Regions from separate parts of the Corynebacterium sp. MSK044 genome, predicted to be linked through region 1. Evidence: predicted binding sites of a transcription regulator. Region 1 holds the regulator's gene; the other holds the start of a gene.
What was found. Region 1 encodes LexA, which represses DNA repair genes until DNA is damaged. Its sites were predicted from a motif close to CGAACANNTGTTCG; they were not measured.

Region 2: a site for LexA is predicted at 5,314-5,327, ahead of QP994_RS04795 (HNH endonuclease signature motif containing protein). Genes of this name have one in related genera too.

What each region holds. Positions count from the first base shown of each region.
Region 1 is NZ_JASPJJ010000006.1:64,931-72,604, reverse strand. Features, by position in the region: gene hrpA (ATP-dependent RNA helicase HrpA) at 1-1,510, shown strand, start outside; gene nrdR (transcriptional regulator NrdR) at 1,507-1,971, opposite strand; gene QP994_RS05440 (hypothetical protein) at 2,032-2,403, opposite strand; gene lexA (transcriptional repressor LexA) at 2,648-3,322, shown strand; gene sugR (transcriptional regulator SugR) at 3,434-4,213, shown strand; gene QP994_RS05425 (1-phosphofructokinase family hexose kinase) at 4,354-5,331, shown strand; gene QP994_RS05420 (PTS fructose transporter subunit IIABC) at 5,338-7,317, shown strand; gene QP994_RS05415 (HPr family phosphocarrier protein) at 7,380-7,649, shown strand.
Region 2 is NZ_JASPJJ010000005.1:79,303-86,976, reverse strand. Features, by position in the region: gene QP994_RS04815 (NADPH-dependent FMN reductase) at 1-139, opposite strand, end outside; gene QP994_RS04810 (NAD(P)/FAD-dependent oxidoreductase) at 243-1,163, shown strand; gene QP994_RS04805 (peptide chain release factor 3) at 1,223-2,866, shown strand; gene QP994_RS04800 (LppP/LprE family lipoprotein) at 2,910-3,569, opposite strand; gene QP994_RS04795 (HNH endonuclease signature motif containing protein) at 3,680-5,233, opposite strand; gene QP994_RS04790 (hypothetical protein) at 5,376-6,767, opposite strand; gene QP994_RS04785 (patatin-like phospholipase family protein) at 6,845-7,674, opposite strand, start outside.

The DNA.
Region 1 (7,674 bases):
ACTGTTCGATTTTTATGATGCCCGCATTCCCGACAACATTGGCACCGGGCGTCATTTCGACGCCTGGTGGAAGAAGAAGCGCTACCAATCACCAGATTTCCTCGATTTCGATCCGTCAAAGCTTATCGACGATGCTGCGGCCGATTCCTCCGAAGCCGCCTTCCCCGACAAATGGCGCCAGGGCAGCATTAACTATGAGCTCCAGTACAAGTTTGAGCCTGGTGATCCATTCGACGGAGTCACCGTACTTGTTCCTGTCCCCCTGTTGGCCGGACTGGAAGACACGGATTTTGATTGGCTCGTTCCTGGCCTGCGCGCAGAACTTGTGACTGAGCTCATCCGCTCCCTGCCCAAGGCGTTGCGTAAGACGGTGGTCCCAGCGCCCGAATTCGCTGCACGCGCAATGGAGAAGCTCATCCCGTTTGAGGCGCCATTGACGGAGCAGCTCGCGGAAATCCTGCGCTCGTTCGGCGGCCACGGCATCAACGCAACCGACTTCCACCCCGAAGCGTTGCCAGCGCATTTGAAGATGACTTTTGCTTCTGTCGATCGACGTGGCACGATCACCGACCACGACAAGAGCCTGGCGGAACTCAAGAAACGTCGCTCGGGCCAAATCACTTCGTCGGTGGCAAAGGCGACAAAGAAAGCGGAAACGGATGCCGCCAAAGAGTGGACAGCCGACACCCTCGGCGCGGTGCCCGAAACTGTGACCACGGACATTGAAGGCAATAACGTTGATGCTTTCCCTGCCTTGGAAGCAACCAAGGACGGCGTGCGCGTCAAGGTATTCCCCACTAAAGCTGCTGCCGATGCCTCGATGGTCACGGCCACACTGGCCATGCTCATGCGCCAGATCTCCGTATCCCCAACGCAGATGACCAAAGGCCTTCCACTACGCCAACGCGTTGCCGTGGATAAATATCCCCACGGTGGTGCCACTGGGCTCGTCGAAGATGCACGCATCGCCGCCATCCGTGATCTGATGTTTACCCACGGCGGACCGGTGCGCACACCTGAGGAATTCGATGCCTTACTTAACAAGGTGAAACCCGAGGTTCCTGGTGCCGTGCGACGTGCTGTCGTCGGCATCGCAGGCGGTGTCGCCGAATACATCAACATCGCAGCTGAACTGAACAAGTGGAGTGGCCCAGCCATTGATGACATTAAGGCTCAAATGGCCTTCCTGTTACCAAAAAACGCCATCACCATCCACGGCATGGAACATCTGCAGCACCTGCCGCGCTATTTGTCCGCAGTACAGATGCGCCTGGATGAGATGAACCACGATCCTGACAGGGATGCGGACCGCCAAGCCGTGATCGATGACGTCAAGGCGTATCTTGATGCCAAGCTCGCTCGCCTACCCAAGGGGGCAGAAAGATCAAAGCCAGTCAAAGAGATTCTCTGGCGCATCGAGGAACTACGCGTCAGTCTTTTCGCGCAGCGTCTGGGCACATCCAAACCGGTGAGCCCACGGAGGATTGAAAAGATGGTAGATAAGCTCTAAAGCTCATCAATGCCGCGATCGCGGCGACGCATCAGCCGGATCTCCGATTCGAAATCATCGGCACTTTCGAAAGACTTGTATACCGACGCGAAGCGCAGGTAAGCCACCTCATCGAGCGCCCGCAGGGGCTCCAGGATGGCAAGACCAATGTCATTGGAAAGAACTTGTGAGCTGCCTTGTGCACGCACAATCTCTTCCACCTCTTGGGCAAGACGTTTCAGGGCATCATCTGAAACATCACGGCCCTGGCACGCGCGACGCACACCAACAATCAGCTTGTCTCTATCAAAGGGCTCACTGACACCATTTCGTTTGACCACAGTGAGGATGGCTTTTTCAACCGTGGTGAACCGGCCCCCACACGCGGTGCACTCACGTCGACGACGAATAGCAGAACCCGCGTCTACGAGACGTGAGTCCGAGACACGGGAATGATCGTTATGGCAGAAAGGGCAATGCACAGGAGAGGATTCTACTCTCTCCGTGCACGTCATATCTAGCTGCTACGCAGCTGCACCGGCCTAGCGGGCACTTATGCTGGCAACCACATCATTCGTTGCCGCAGCAGCCGGATCGATCTCCCCACCGGAGAAAGCACCCCCGAGTGCAGAGCCAATGAAAAGGCTAAGGCCCAACAGAATGCCCATGGCAATAGTGCCACGCTTTTCACGGCGATCTTCAATGTTTTCGAAAGCCCCCGCAGTGTCAGCAGCAGCCCGGTAGCGGGTTAGACTTTCCTTTCGATCAGACTCTCCCAACGTTCGAACATTGGCAACATGTTGGCGCCGAGCACGGGTGTCGTTGATGTCCCATACATCCGCCGGCTGGACGGTGCGGCGAAGATCGTTACGTACAATATCAGCGCTGTGAGGTCGTGCGATAGAGATTGTCATGATGGTTCCTTTCTGTTCTGCCTACGATTCTACGAACCGGTGAGACATGTTCGATTAACTGCTTCGCTCAACTGTTCGATAGCTTCTATGTTCGATTTATAGCAACTGGAGAAAACTTTGTCCACACGTAGCGGAAAAATATCGAACAAATTTGCTTACTCGTGGTAGAAACGAGAAGTGAGGGAACTCATTAGAAACAAACAAGACTCTTGCAAAGGCACCCATCAAGGAAGGACAACAAGACATGGCCAAGAAAGAAGACAAGAAGCCAGACGTTAAAACTTTGACTGACCGCCAGCGCCGCATCCTGGAAGTTATCCAGGACGCTGTAGTGTTGCGTGGCTATCCGCCAAGCATCCGAGAGATCGGCGATGCTGCAGGACTTCAGTCCACATCGTCTGTGGCCTACCAGCTCAAAGAGCTTGAGAAGAAGGGCTTTTTGCGCCGTGACCCGAACAAGCCTCGTGCAGTGGACCTGCGCCACCTCCCCCACACCGGGCGGAAACCAAACAAGAAGGATACAAACGTTCCGGAAGAGGCAGCCGCACCGCGATACATCCCCGTGGTTGGCCAGATCGCCGCTGGCAATCCCATCCTGGCGGAAGAGAATGTCACAGAGTACTTCCCTCTCCCATCAGAACTCGTCGGCGACGGCGACCTGTACCTGCTTCAAGTCGTAGGCGAGTCCATGCGTGACGCCGGCATCTTGGATGGAGATTGGGTTGCAGTGCGCACTCAGCCAGTCGCGGAGGAAGGCCAATTCGTCGCTGCACTCATCGACGGTGAGGCAACGGTGAAGGAGTTCCACAAGGACTCCACCGGCGTGTGGCTGCTTCCCCACAATGATGCTTTTTCACCCATCAAGGGCGACGAAGCAGAAATCATGGGCTTGGTCGTCTCTGTTTTCCGCAAGCTCTAACCCACCCTCACGGGGGTGAAACGGGCTCAGGCAGAACTAACCGGGCCCCGTTTTCACTTCACGCGTACATAATGAGGATTTGTTAGCATCCCCCGCATTCAAGGAAGTCCCATGTACGCCGAGGAGCGTCGCCGCCAGATCGCATCAATGACCGCAGTTGAAGGCCGCGTGAACGTCACGGAATTGTCTGAGCGTTTTGATGTCACTGCTGAAACTATCCGCCGGGACCTCGCGGCCCTTGACCGCGACGGTGTGGTGCAGCGTGTCCACGGTGGTGCCGTGTCGACCCAGTCCTACCTCACTGCCGAGTTCCCCCTTCAAACCCGCTATCGTTCGGCAGCCACAGCTAAATCCGCCATCGCTCGGGCCGCATTAGATTTTCTGCCCGCGCCTGGCGGTTCGGTTTTCCTTGACTCTGGCACGACGATTAACACACTTGCCGGGTTGATCAAGGACCGGCCTGAAGCACCTTCTTTGTCATTCGTTACCAACTCACTGCCGATCGCTCTCGACCTGTCGAGCCTGGGCACCCTTGATGTCCAACTGCTTGGCGGGACTGTTCGTACGATTACACAGGCTGTCGTCGGTGATACTGCTTTGCGCACTTTGGCTCTTTTGCGCGCGGACGTAGCTTTCATTGGTACTAATGCGTTAACGGTAGACCACGGCCTTTCCACCGCGGACGCACAAGAAGCGGCGGTGAAATCCGCGATGGTCACTAACACCCGTAAGGTCGTGGTGTTGTGCGACTCCTCAAAGCTGGGCACGGATTACCTTGTGAGCTTCGCGCCCCTTGATTCCATCGATGTGGTGATCACCGACTCTGATGCACCGGCGTCCTACGTGGATGAGCTAACAGAACGTGGCATCAACGTCATCCAAGCAGGTTAAGGCGGACCAGAAACAACTAGCCCGTCCGTCGCATGGGTTTAACCCCGGTTCTAGCACGCCGTAGATACGGCATCGGGCATACTCGGGCAGAGGAGTTTTCTCGCTCCACCCCACCTACGACTTTGAGGGGTCAGCCGCCCGTGATTTTTACTTTCACGCCGAATCCAAGCGTTGATGTCACCTTCACCGTGGACAACTTCACCGCCGGTGAAGTCATCCGCGTGCGCGCCCGTTCCCGTGAACCCGGTGGCAAAGGAATCAATGTTGCCCACACGGTTCTAAAAGCTGGAGAATCCACGCTGGCATTGGCTCCAGCACATGAAACTGATCCTTTTGTTGCCCTTGCCCATAAGGCAGCGATCCCTCTTCACACCATTGCGGTGGAGGGACATGTGCGCGCAAACTCGACGATTACTGACGCTGCTGGGGTAACCACCAAGCTCAATGAACAAGGCGCACGCTTAACACCGGCAACCATCGCTGCTCTCGAAGAAGCGGTAGCAACCCATGCACCTAAGGCAAACGCGGTCGTCCTCGCTGGTTCTTTACCGCCAGGCGCTCCTCGCGATTGGTACTCCACGTTGGTAGCTATCGTGCGCAGAGCTAATCCGGATGCGCTCATCGCGGTGGATACCTCGGATGAACCATTGATTGCATTGGGTGAAGGTCTGGAGGACTCCACGCCGGACATTATTAAGCCAAACGGTTACGAGTTGGGGCAGCTCGCAGGTGTTGATGGGCAAACACTCGAAGACGCAGCGGCGCGAGGGGATCTAGCCGCCGTCGTGGAGGTCGCCCAGTCCGTCGTGTCCCGTGGCGTGCCCGAACTCCTCGTCACCTTTGGTGGTGCGGGTGCATGCTTGGTCACATCTCGTGGCGCGTGGGTTGCCACTCCCCCGCCAGCACACGTTCGTTCCACGGTGGGCGCGGGTGATAGCGCGTTGGCTGGCTACGTTCTTGCACGGATGCGCGGGCAAGATTATCCGGAAGCACTCCGCCATTCCGTGGCTTATGGCACCGCTGCTGCCTCTAACCCAGGCACTGCCATCCCCACCCCGGATGACTTGGATCTGGCACGAACTGTTGTGTCAGTCTTCCCCAGCCACGATGGGAAGTAATCCACGATGAGCAGCTCTACTATCTCGACTGAACTGGTGGCGCTGGATGCGGATTTCGGCAGCACACCGGCGGACGTTATTGGTCACCTAACCGAGATCGTTGCCACTGCCGGCCGCACCGATAAACCGGACGTTTTGGCCAATGCCGCCATCACCCGCGAAACACGAGCGGGCACCGGTGTAAACGGCCGAGTAGCTATTCCCCATTGCCGCACTGCTGCTGTCACGGAACCTACACTCGCCTTTGCCCGTCTTTCGCACCCCGTGGACTTCGCTGGGCCTGACGGTGACGCGGACCTCGTCTTTCTCATTGTCGCCCCAGAAGGCGGTAACAAAGCTCACCTGCAGATTCTGTCCAAGCTAGCTCGGGCACTTGTTCGTGGGGAGTTCACTGAAACACTCCGTCATGCGCAAACCCGCGAGGACGTTGTAAACGTTGTCAATGAGGTACTCAGCGCAGAGGTGAAGAAGGCAGGGATGCGCGGAGCTGCTGCTAAACCTAGAAAGCGCATCGTTGCTGTGACCTCGTGCGCGACAGGCATTGCGCACACGTACATGGCGGCGGATGCACTCGAACACGCTGCACGTGGCCGCGATGATGTGGAGCTGCGCGTTGAAGCACAAGGGTCTTCGGGCAGGAGACCTGTCACCCCAGAGTTCATTGCCAATGCGGACGCCGTGATTTTTGCCCACGATGTTGCCATCCACGAGCCCGAACGCTTCGCCGAAAAACCACTAGTCAATGTCTCAGTCAAGCGCGGTATCAATGACCCGAACGCCTTGATCGATGAGGCAATCGCGGCGGCAAGTAACCCACATGCACCTCGAGTGTCAGCTACCAACACTCACACTGCACCAGCCGGAACGGGTTGGCTCAAACGCATCCAGCAAGCCATCCTGACTGGTGTTTCCTACATGGTGCCCTTCGTTGCGGCCGGAGGTCTCTTACTCGCACTCGGCTTCCTCATCGGTGGCTACGATGTAGCCCACGGCTGGCACGTCATTCCGGTCACTTACTCACCCACAAACTTGCCGGGCCATGAAGTGCTTATCGACGGCAACCTCACCGCCTTCACCCACTCCGGCTGGGCCCTCTACCTCGGCGCGATTTTCTTCGCCATTGGACAAATGGGCATGCAATTCGTCGTGGCTGCTTTATCCGGCTACATCGCTTACGGGCTCGCGGGCCGCCCCGGTATCGCACCTGGTTTTATCGGCGGGGCGATCTCCATCATGCTGGGTGCTGGCTTCATCGGCGGGTTGGTCACTGGTGTCTTAGCTGGTGCTCTTGCTCACTGGATCGGCTCATGGACAGTACCTCGCTGGCTCGCATCACTCATGCCGGTGGCAGTCATTCCGCTGCTGGCTTCCCTTGGTGTTGGCTTGGTGATGTTCCTGCTCCTCGGCCGCCCTTTGGGCGACATCATGGCAGCTTTGCAAGGCTGGCTGAATTCCATGACGGGATCATCCGCGATTTTGCTGGGCATCATCATCGGTCTCATGATGTGCTTCGACCTCGGTGGTCCAGTAAACAAGGCGGCGTATCTCTTTGGCACCGCTGGCCTCTCCGCGGGCACAGATGCCGCCTTTGAAATCATGGCCGCGGTGATGATCTCCGGGATGGTGCCACCGATCGCTCTATCTGTTGCGACGTTCCTGCGTGCACAGCTCTTCACTTCAGCAGAACAACAAACAGGCAAATCTGCATGGCTTCTAGGGCTGTCCTTTGTGTCGGAAGGTGCGATTCCTTTTGCCGCTGCAGATCCGTTGCGCGTGATTCCGTCGATGATGCTCGGCGGTGCTGCCGCAGGAGCCACTTCCATGGCGCTCGGTGTTGGTGCGCGTGCACCACACGGCGGCATTTTTGTCATCTTCGCTTATGAGCCGTGGTGGGGCATGTTCATCGCGCTTGCCGTGGGCGTTGCTGTGGGTGCCGTCGCGGTGCTCGCCACAAAAGGGCTGTGGCACAGAAAACCAGCTGCCTGAACCCAAAGTTTCTCTACGATGGGGAAACTGAACCCCTACCTCATCTTCGAAAGGACAACCACATGGCATCCAAAACCGTGACTGTTGGTTCCACAGTTGGCCTGCATGCTCGCCCCGCAACCTTGATTGCCGAAGCAGCTGGCGGGTATGAGGAGGAGATCATTCTCACTTTGGTGGGTGGGGATGAAGGGGATGAAACCGATGCGGCATCCGCCCTCATGATCATGGCCATGGGAGCCGAACACGGCGATGATGTCACGGTCACATCCGATAATGCGGCAGCCGTGGAACAGATCGCCGTGCTGATCGCCTCAAATCTTGACGAGGACTAGGCGCACCACAGTTTCCTACCTAAGC
Region 2 (7,674 bases), on a different contig from region 1:
GCGGGAGCTCAAAATCTGCGAGGTCGATGAACTCGTACTCGAAGCCCTCGCGCTCCCCGATATTCTCCCGCAGCCAGGTGGCAACCTTCTCCGCGGTGCGCCCCTTTCGGATGGATCCGATGATCACGCCAACCTTCATGTGTTTTCCTCTCATTTGCGTACAAGTGACTTAACTCGGCTCCACTCTAATAAAGGCCAGTAGAACCTCCCGCGATGAAGCTCGAGTAACTAGAGTCTTCAACGTGAGAATCTACGAAGGAATTCCAGGGGATCAGAAGATGGACGTCACGATCATCGGCGGAGGTTTCGCCGGAACCGCTGCAGCAATCAACTTGGCACGGGCGAATCGGTCCGTCTGCATGGTCGACGAAGGACGCCCGCGTAACCGCTTTAGCGAGCACGCGCACGGCATCCTGGGAATGGACTCGGTCAACCCAACCGAACTCTTGAAAAAGGGCCACACAGAATTCGAGTCCTTCGGTGGAACGATCGTGCGGGACCGCGCAAAGAAACTGACAAGGGCACACGACAAATGGTCCGTAGCTCTCGGCAGTGGCAACGTCATCGAGTCTCCGCATGTCCTCGTGGCCACCGGCATCACCGACGTGTTGCCTGATGTGCCTGGCCTCTCCGCGCTATGGGGAACGCGAGTCTTCCACTGTCCTTATTGCCACGGCTTTGAGGTGAACGGGACGAACCTCGCTGTTATCGGCGGAGAGAATCCCGGCTTCACGTTCCATATTTCGAAGCTGCTCACTAAGTGGGCAAGGACCGTCACGTTCTTCCCGAACGGACTCGAACTTCCCGCCAATGAGAACGCCGTTTTCGAATCCCTTGGTGTCGCTATCGTCGACGAACCCGTCCTCGAGGTGGGCCCAGTGGAATCCGATCGAGTCGTAGTCCGCACGACAGGCCACCAATTCGTCTTCGAATCCTGTTTCACCGGTCCACGTTTCGAACCAAACGACGAACTGCTGCGCGAAGCTGGGTGTAATGTCGTCGACGGATGGGTCCATACACAACGTGGACTGACATCGCAGCCAGGACTGTGGGCGGCGGGCAATGTTGTCAGCTCACCCGACCAAGTTTCGCAGGCGGCAGGCACGGGAGCAGCCATCGGGAGAGCGATCGACCAGGCTCTTTTCCTCGAAAAGCTGTCCTGATTCCGCTGCATTGCGCTAGTTAGCCCTCGTAACGTCTAAGCGACTACCCTCTACAGGTCATGAGCACCGTTTCCGAGGCCGCCCGCCGCCGCACATTCGCCGTCATCGCACACCCGGACGCCGGTAAGTCGACGCTGACGGAGGCACTCGCGCTGCACGCGCACGTTATTTCGGAGGCCGGCGCGGTGCACGGCAAGGGCAACCGCAAGTCGACGGTGTCTGACTGGATGGAGATGGAGAAGGATCGCGGCATCTCCATCGCGTCGTCCGCCCTGCAGTTCGAGTACGCGCCGGAGGGTCACGAGGGCGAGCCGTACGTGATCAACCTCGTGGACACCCCAGGTCACGCCGACTTTTCGGAGGACACCTACCGCGTGCTCTCCGCCGTCGATGCCGCAGTCATGCTTATCGACGCCGCCAAGGGCCTCGAGCCCCAAACCCTCAAACTCTTCCGCGTCTGCAAGGCCCGCGGCCTGCCCATTGTCACCGTGATCAACAAGTGGGACCGCGTCGGACGCGAGCCTCTTGAACTTGTCGACGAAATCGTCACCGAAATCGATCTCCAACCCACCCCCCTCTACTGGCCCGTGGGCGAAGCCGGCGACTTCCGTGGCCTCGCCCACGTCAACGACGACGGTGAAGCTGACCAGTACATCCACTTCACCCGCACCGCCGGCGGTTCCACCATCGCTCCGGAGGAATACTTCACCCCGGCCGACGCCACCGCCAAGGAGGGCGACGCCTGGGACACCGCCGTCGAAGAAGCCGAACTACTCGCCGCTGATGGCGCCGTCCACAGCCAAGAGCTCTTCGAGCAGTGCGTCACTTCGCCTCTGATCTTCGCTTCCGCGATGCTCAACTTCGGTGTGCACCAGATCCTGGACACCTTGTGCTCCATCGCCCCCGCCCCAGAGGGCCGCTCCTCTGATCCGCAGGCCATTGAGGCCGCTGCGTCTGGTGGTGGCCAAGCCATCGACCCCGTGCGTGAGGTTGGCGACGAGTTCTCCGGCGTCGTATTCAAAGTCCAGGCCGGCATGGACAAAAACCACCGCGACACGCTTGCCTTCATGCGCGTCGTCTCCGGTGAATTCGACCGCGGCATGCAGGTCACGCACGCCCAATCGGGCCGCAGCTTCTCCACCAAGTACGCGCTGACCGTCTTCGGCCGCGACCGCGACACCGTGGAGACCGCCTTCCCCGGCGACATCATCGGCCTGGTCAACGCCGGATCCCTCGCCCCCGGCGACACCATCTACGCCGGCAAGAAGGTCCAGTTCCCGCCGATGCCGCAGTTCGCGCCGGAGCACTTCCGCACGCTGCGCGCCAAGTCCCTGGGCAAGTACAAGCAGTTCCGCAAGGCACTGGAGCAGCTCGACGCGGAAGGCGTGGTGCAGATCCTCCGCAACGACCTACGTGGCGACGCCGCCCCCGTCATGGCTGCCGTCGGCCCCATGCAGTTCGAAGTCATGCAGGCCCGCATGGAAAACGAGTACAACGTCGAGACCGTCGCCGAACCCATCCCCTACTCCGTCGCGCGCCGCACTGACGCGGAATCCGCTCCGGAGCTGGACCGCCAGCGCGGCGTGGAGATCTTCACCCGCACCGACGGCGAACTCATCGCCCTGTTCGGCGACAAGTGGAAGCTCGCCTTCATTGAGAAGGAGCACCCCGAGCTCACCATGGAGCCCCTCGTCGCCGACTAGAACCGGCCACTCCCCTCTAGTTCCCCTCTAGAACCTTCGTGTTCTAGAGGTTCGTGTTCGGGATACGCCCCTCGTGCGCCACCTTGTCGCCGTCCCAGTAGTACGTCACGGTGCTGTTGTACTTCGGTGCCTCAGCGTTCCCTGCACCAGACTCCATCAATGCCTCCCAGTCCTTGTATAGGACCGTGAAGCTGCCGCCATCATTCGGCGTGACCTCCATCGCCTGCTGCGGCGCAATCGAATCGATGCCGATGTACTCACCCTTGTGGAACATCAGGATCAGGGTGCCAAACTGCGCGTTCCCCTGTTTCGCCTGCGTCACGAGCGCATAACTCAGATCCCCACACGAGTCATAATTCGTGTGCCCCGTAAATACCCAGCCCCCGTACTCGTTCGGATACTTCTCATTCACCTCCGCCGTAGCTTTGTGAATCTCCGGCGACGCAGGATCCGTGTTGCAGTCTTTCTCGCCTTCTTTCTCACGTTCCGTCTGAGTCGTGGTCACTTCGACCGTGGACTCGGCCGCACTATCATCCGCGGCACGATCCGCCTGCGACCCAGTAACCTCCAGCGACGGTTCCGCAAGATTGGAGCTTTCACCATTGCTGCATCCCGCAAGGAAAACAGCGCCGGACAGCGCCATCCCCGCACAGATTCGGCTCACGATATTGACCTGCTTGCCTTCGTGCATGCCTTTAAGCATTGGAATCACCAGCTTTCTGTTCAGGGATAAGAACGCAGCGTGCACTCGATTCTACGTGGACCACACCCATTCGGAGGACGCTCCGACCATTCTGATTCACCCGCCACGCATCACACACGGCGCACTACTTTCGACTTTTCCCTGCTTGATCGTGGTCTCACCGGGAACATTTCCCCATCAGGTCTGCCTCTTACCCGTGCCGCTGCTCGCGGTCGATGAGCCCCGGCCCTCCCCATGGCGCGGTTGACTGCCGAGTTTTCCGCCGGGTCCGCCCCATTGAACTCTATGCGCGTACTTCCAGACCTAACTAGGCCCGCCCGACCCGTTCCCGGGTCATATTCCATATGTCCCTTGCCGTGGCTGCCGTCCCGTTCGTCGTTATTACATCTGTGATGCTCACGGCACAGCCCGGTGAGGTTCGAGATATCGGTCGAACCACCCTTAATCCAGGCAATGATGTGGTGGATCTCGCACTCCGACAACGGGGCCGTGCAACCAGTCCAGGCACACACCCCCTGCACCGCAAGCAACGCGATGCGCTGAGCAATAGATGCGCTCCGAGTCCGCCCCATCGACAGTGGCACACCCGTCACGCTGTCCAGCTGCAGAACAAAGTGAGTTGGCCCTTCAGAGCCATCAAGGCCGAGACGTACGAGGTCGAAGACATCAACTTCGATTCCCGTATTCGTCATAAACGTGGTCTGCCCATCCGCATCCGCCAAATCATCCAGCGTCATCGGTACTACAACAGAAGCAGCTCCACCAGAGACCTTCTGCTGGTCCGACTCATGCTTTTGGAAGATGGAGAAGAACTGGTCATACCGGCGCTGCGCCGGACTACGGTAATCCGTCTCATCCGGACTCATATTGCTATTCGGCGCCAGCCCTTTGTCCGAATGAGCCTTAATCAAAGCCGCATGCCCCGCAGTGGTGGTCAGCGTAATGTCCACCGACCCATCAGGCTTCCTGCGGCCAATGTGCATCCCACGGTTCTCAAATCCCGCATTCGGATTCGTGCGCGGAGCGTGCTCCCGGTTCGCCTCCTCAACAAGACGCCGCACGAAATAGCGCAGGTCCTTCGCATCACGCCGATCCGCCTGCTTCATGGCCTCAGCATGAATTCGCGCACGCTCGCCGCGCGCAGCCTTCAGCAACTTGTCCAGCTCCCGGCGAATAATGTTCTGCTTCTCCGCCGACACCGCAGCAGCCCGCCGACGCGACTCCTCCTGAGCACGACGCCGCTCTTCTGCCGCGCGTCGCTTCTCTTCCTCGGCGTCCTGCTCGACGCCCGATGAACCTGTGAACAAATCCTCCCCTGGGTCACCTTCAGGCTCTTCGGGATCCCCCGCCGACTCCGGTGGCGGCGCAAACAAGTCCCTGCCACGCGCGAGCCTGTCATAGGCCTCCCCCGGTGAGAGCCCCAGCCGGTTCTGCAAATAGGCATTGGGGCGACTAGCACCAACCAACCTACCCGCCTCATCACGTTCGCACACATAGGCGAAACAGGCATCGATCAAAGCCTTCGAATTGAAGAAGTCTTCAAGCTTCTCCATGTCCCCAGCGACATCCGCCAGAGTAACAGTCGAGGGATCCGCGAACTCATCACGCAACTGCATTAACGCATTTCCAATGGTTGCAACCAGCTGCGAAACTTTAGCGGACATTTCCCCCTCCTTCCCCTGAGGATGTTGTTAATTCACCTTATCGGCCACTAACAACATCCTATCTCACCCAAACACGGTTACGCAAGGGTGTTCGAGAACTTTTTCGAGAAAGCCTTCAGAGAAGGCCCTTCCGAAAAATCCCCTACTTCACCCGAATCATACGAGTCAAGGTCCCCTGCCAGTACGCCCCATCCGGTGTGATCATCCCGGTCAGCTGCAGTGGCAAGTCTCCAGGCAGATGGCCAACCTGACGGCGCGCAACCTCTTCGCCCGTGTCCGCGCTGATGCCCACGAGGTCAACACTCAACCGCGCCGGATCGGTACTGAGGGACCAGATCATGCGGTCTTTCTCCGTCAGAATCGGCAGGGTCTCAATCTTGCGTGGCTTCTCCCAGACGCGTTCGCAGGTGACACCGGCACCCTCATCAGGCTTAACGTCGATACGCGTAAGCCCTCCCGTGAACGGCGCGAACATCGGACGAGCCATACCTTCAACCGCATTCGGCGGGTACACGAAGCCGTACGTGGAAGGAATCCACAGCGTGTTCCCGCTAGCCATGATGGAATTTTCCGTGCCTGGCCCGCCGCTGGTGAACGCCGGCATCACGCAGACGTCGTTGCCGGTTTCGGAGTCCAGGACGATGAGATTCGGGGAGCCATCCGCATTATCGACGATCGCCTGCCACTTCCCTCCCGGCCCAAACACCGTCGGCGTTGTTCCTGAGCCCCATGACAACTGACCTGGCTTGCGCGCACTGCCGCGGTCATAGTCACGGCGCCACTTGAGCTCAATGGAACTACCGTTGTAGAAGACCTCATTGAGCGAATGACTGGTAAGAACGCTCATGCCGTTGGGTCTACCCGTCAGGCCATTAGCAACGATTTCACCACCTGGTGCCTGCGCGAGCGGGCGAGTGATAATCCGCGAGCCATCAATAACACCGATGGTGGAGTACTTCGTCACAAACCACGTACGACCAGCGCCGTCAGAGGCCAGCCCCGCCAAAGGCGTACCGGCCGGCAGACCAAGCGGCGTGCGCTGTTCGATGGTCAGGTGCCACCGCCCATGATCAAAGTGGTGCCCAATGCGCAGCACGTCCGTGCCTTCAGCAATGACAATCTCGTCCTGCTCATCCAGGTAGCCATACACGCCACCGAGCAGCGATGCCTTCCGCAGTTCCAAGGTGGCCAGCGGCTGCGCGGTGTTCGGATCGAAGAGGACAACGGACGGCACGACCACGTCGAGACCCAGCGGATTCTTGTGTTTTTGTTCCGTGCCCACATACTTGGTGCACAATCCAAGCACCATGCCATTGGACGCCTGGAAAACCGTGGAGCATGTTCCCTGAGGCACCGACCAATGCAGCTGCCCAGCGGCATTGGGGCCGGCCCACGGAACAGCATCGGAGGATTCCACATCCCGGTGCATAAGACGGGTCCCGGTGGGCGCAGGTTGAGCTTGAGCTTGGGCGACACCGCCGCCAACAACTGCCCCGGCCACAAGGAGGGCAGCAATACGCAGAGATAACTTCATTCACGGGATATTAGCAGCAAATTCCAAGCAATATGCCACTTGAGAGACTGGAAACCACTAGCAGCGACCAGCAACCACTAACGCCCCAAAAACTCCATCCACTGCTCCCACTCGCGCTCAACTTGCGCCTTCCCCAGGGCGTAGTTGGCGGTGAGCTTGGCTAGATTTCGTTCGGATGCGTCCACGCTCATCGCTTCCGGGAAGAACACCTGCGCGCGCCCTTCTTTTTCAAGTTCGAGGATGCGGCGTTTAGAAGCGTTGTAGCGCCCGGGCCGCACGATAAGGGCTTCAGCCACGGCGGGGTGCTTGGAAAACAGCCTGCGCGTGGCCGTCGGCCGTGTCACTGTTGGACGCACGTAGGAGCGTTCCTTAGTGGCAAGGACGAGGAATTTTTGGAAGCCGGCTTTCTCCGCGGCGCTAATGAGCAAGCCCCCTGAATACCCGAGCGCGCCGTCTACATACGGAATGCCGTCGATGAAGCCCATCGGCATGACTTTCGGCACTGTTGAGGATGCGCGGGCGATGAGGCCGATGCTTTCCGGCGAGTCGATGGTGCGGCGCGTCCACTGCTCGGTGTGCCCCGTGTCGGCGCGAACTGCTTCAATGTGAACTTCGATGTCACTGTTGGCTTGGAAGGTCTCCCAGTCGAAGGGCAGGACATCACCGGAGCGTTCGTAGATGAACTCGGCGTTGAAGTATCCGTGCCCCCGCGCAAAGGACATCCACCCACCAAATTGTTCGTGCGCGGCAAAGGTAGTGAAGGATTCGCGTGCGCGGTGAGCATCCTGCGACACGTAGTTGAACGTGTGCACGGAGCCCGCCGATACACCGCCGACCCAGCCGAAGCGCACGTTTTCCTCGATGAGCTTCACTATGGCTGGCGCGGTGTACGAATTGCGCATTCCGC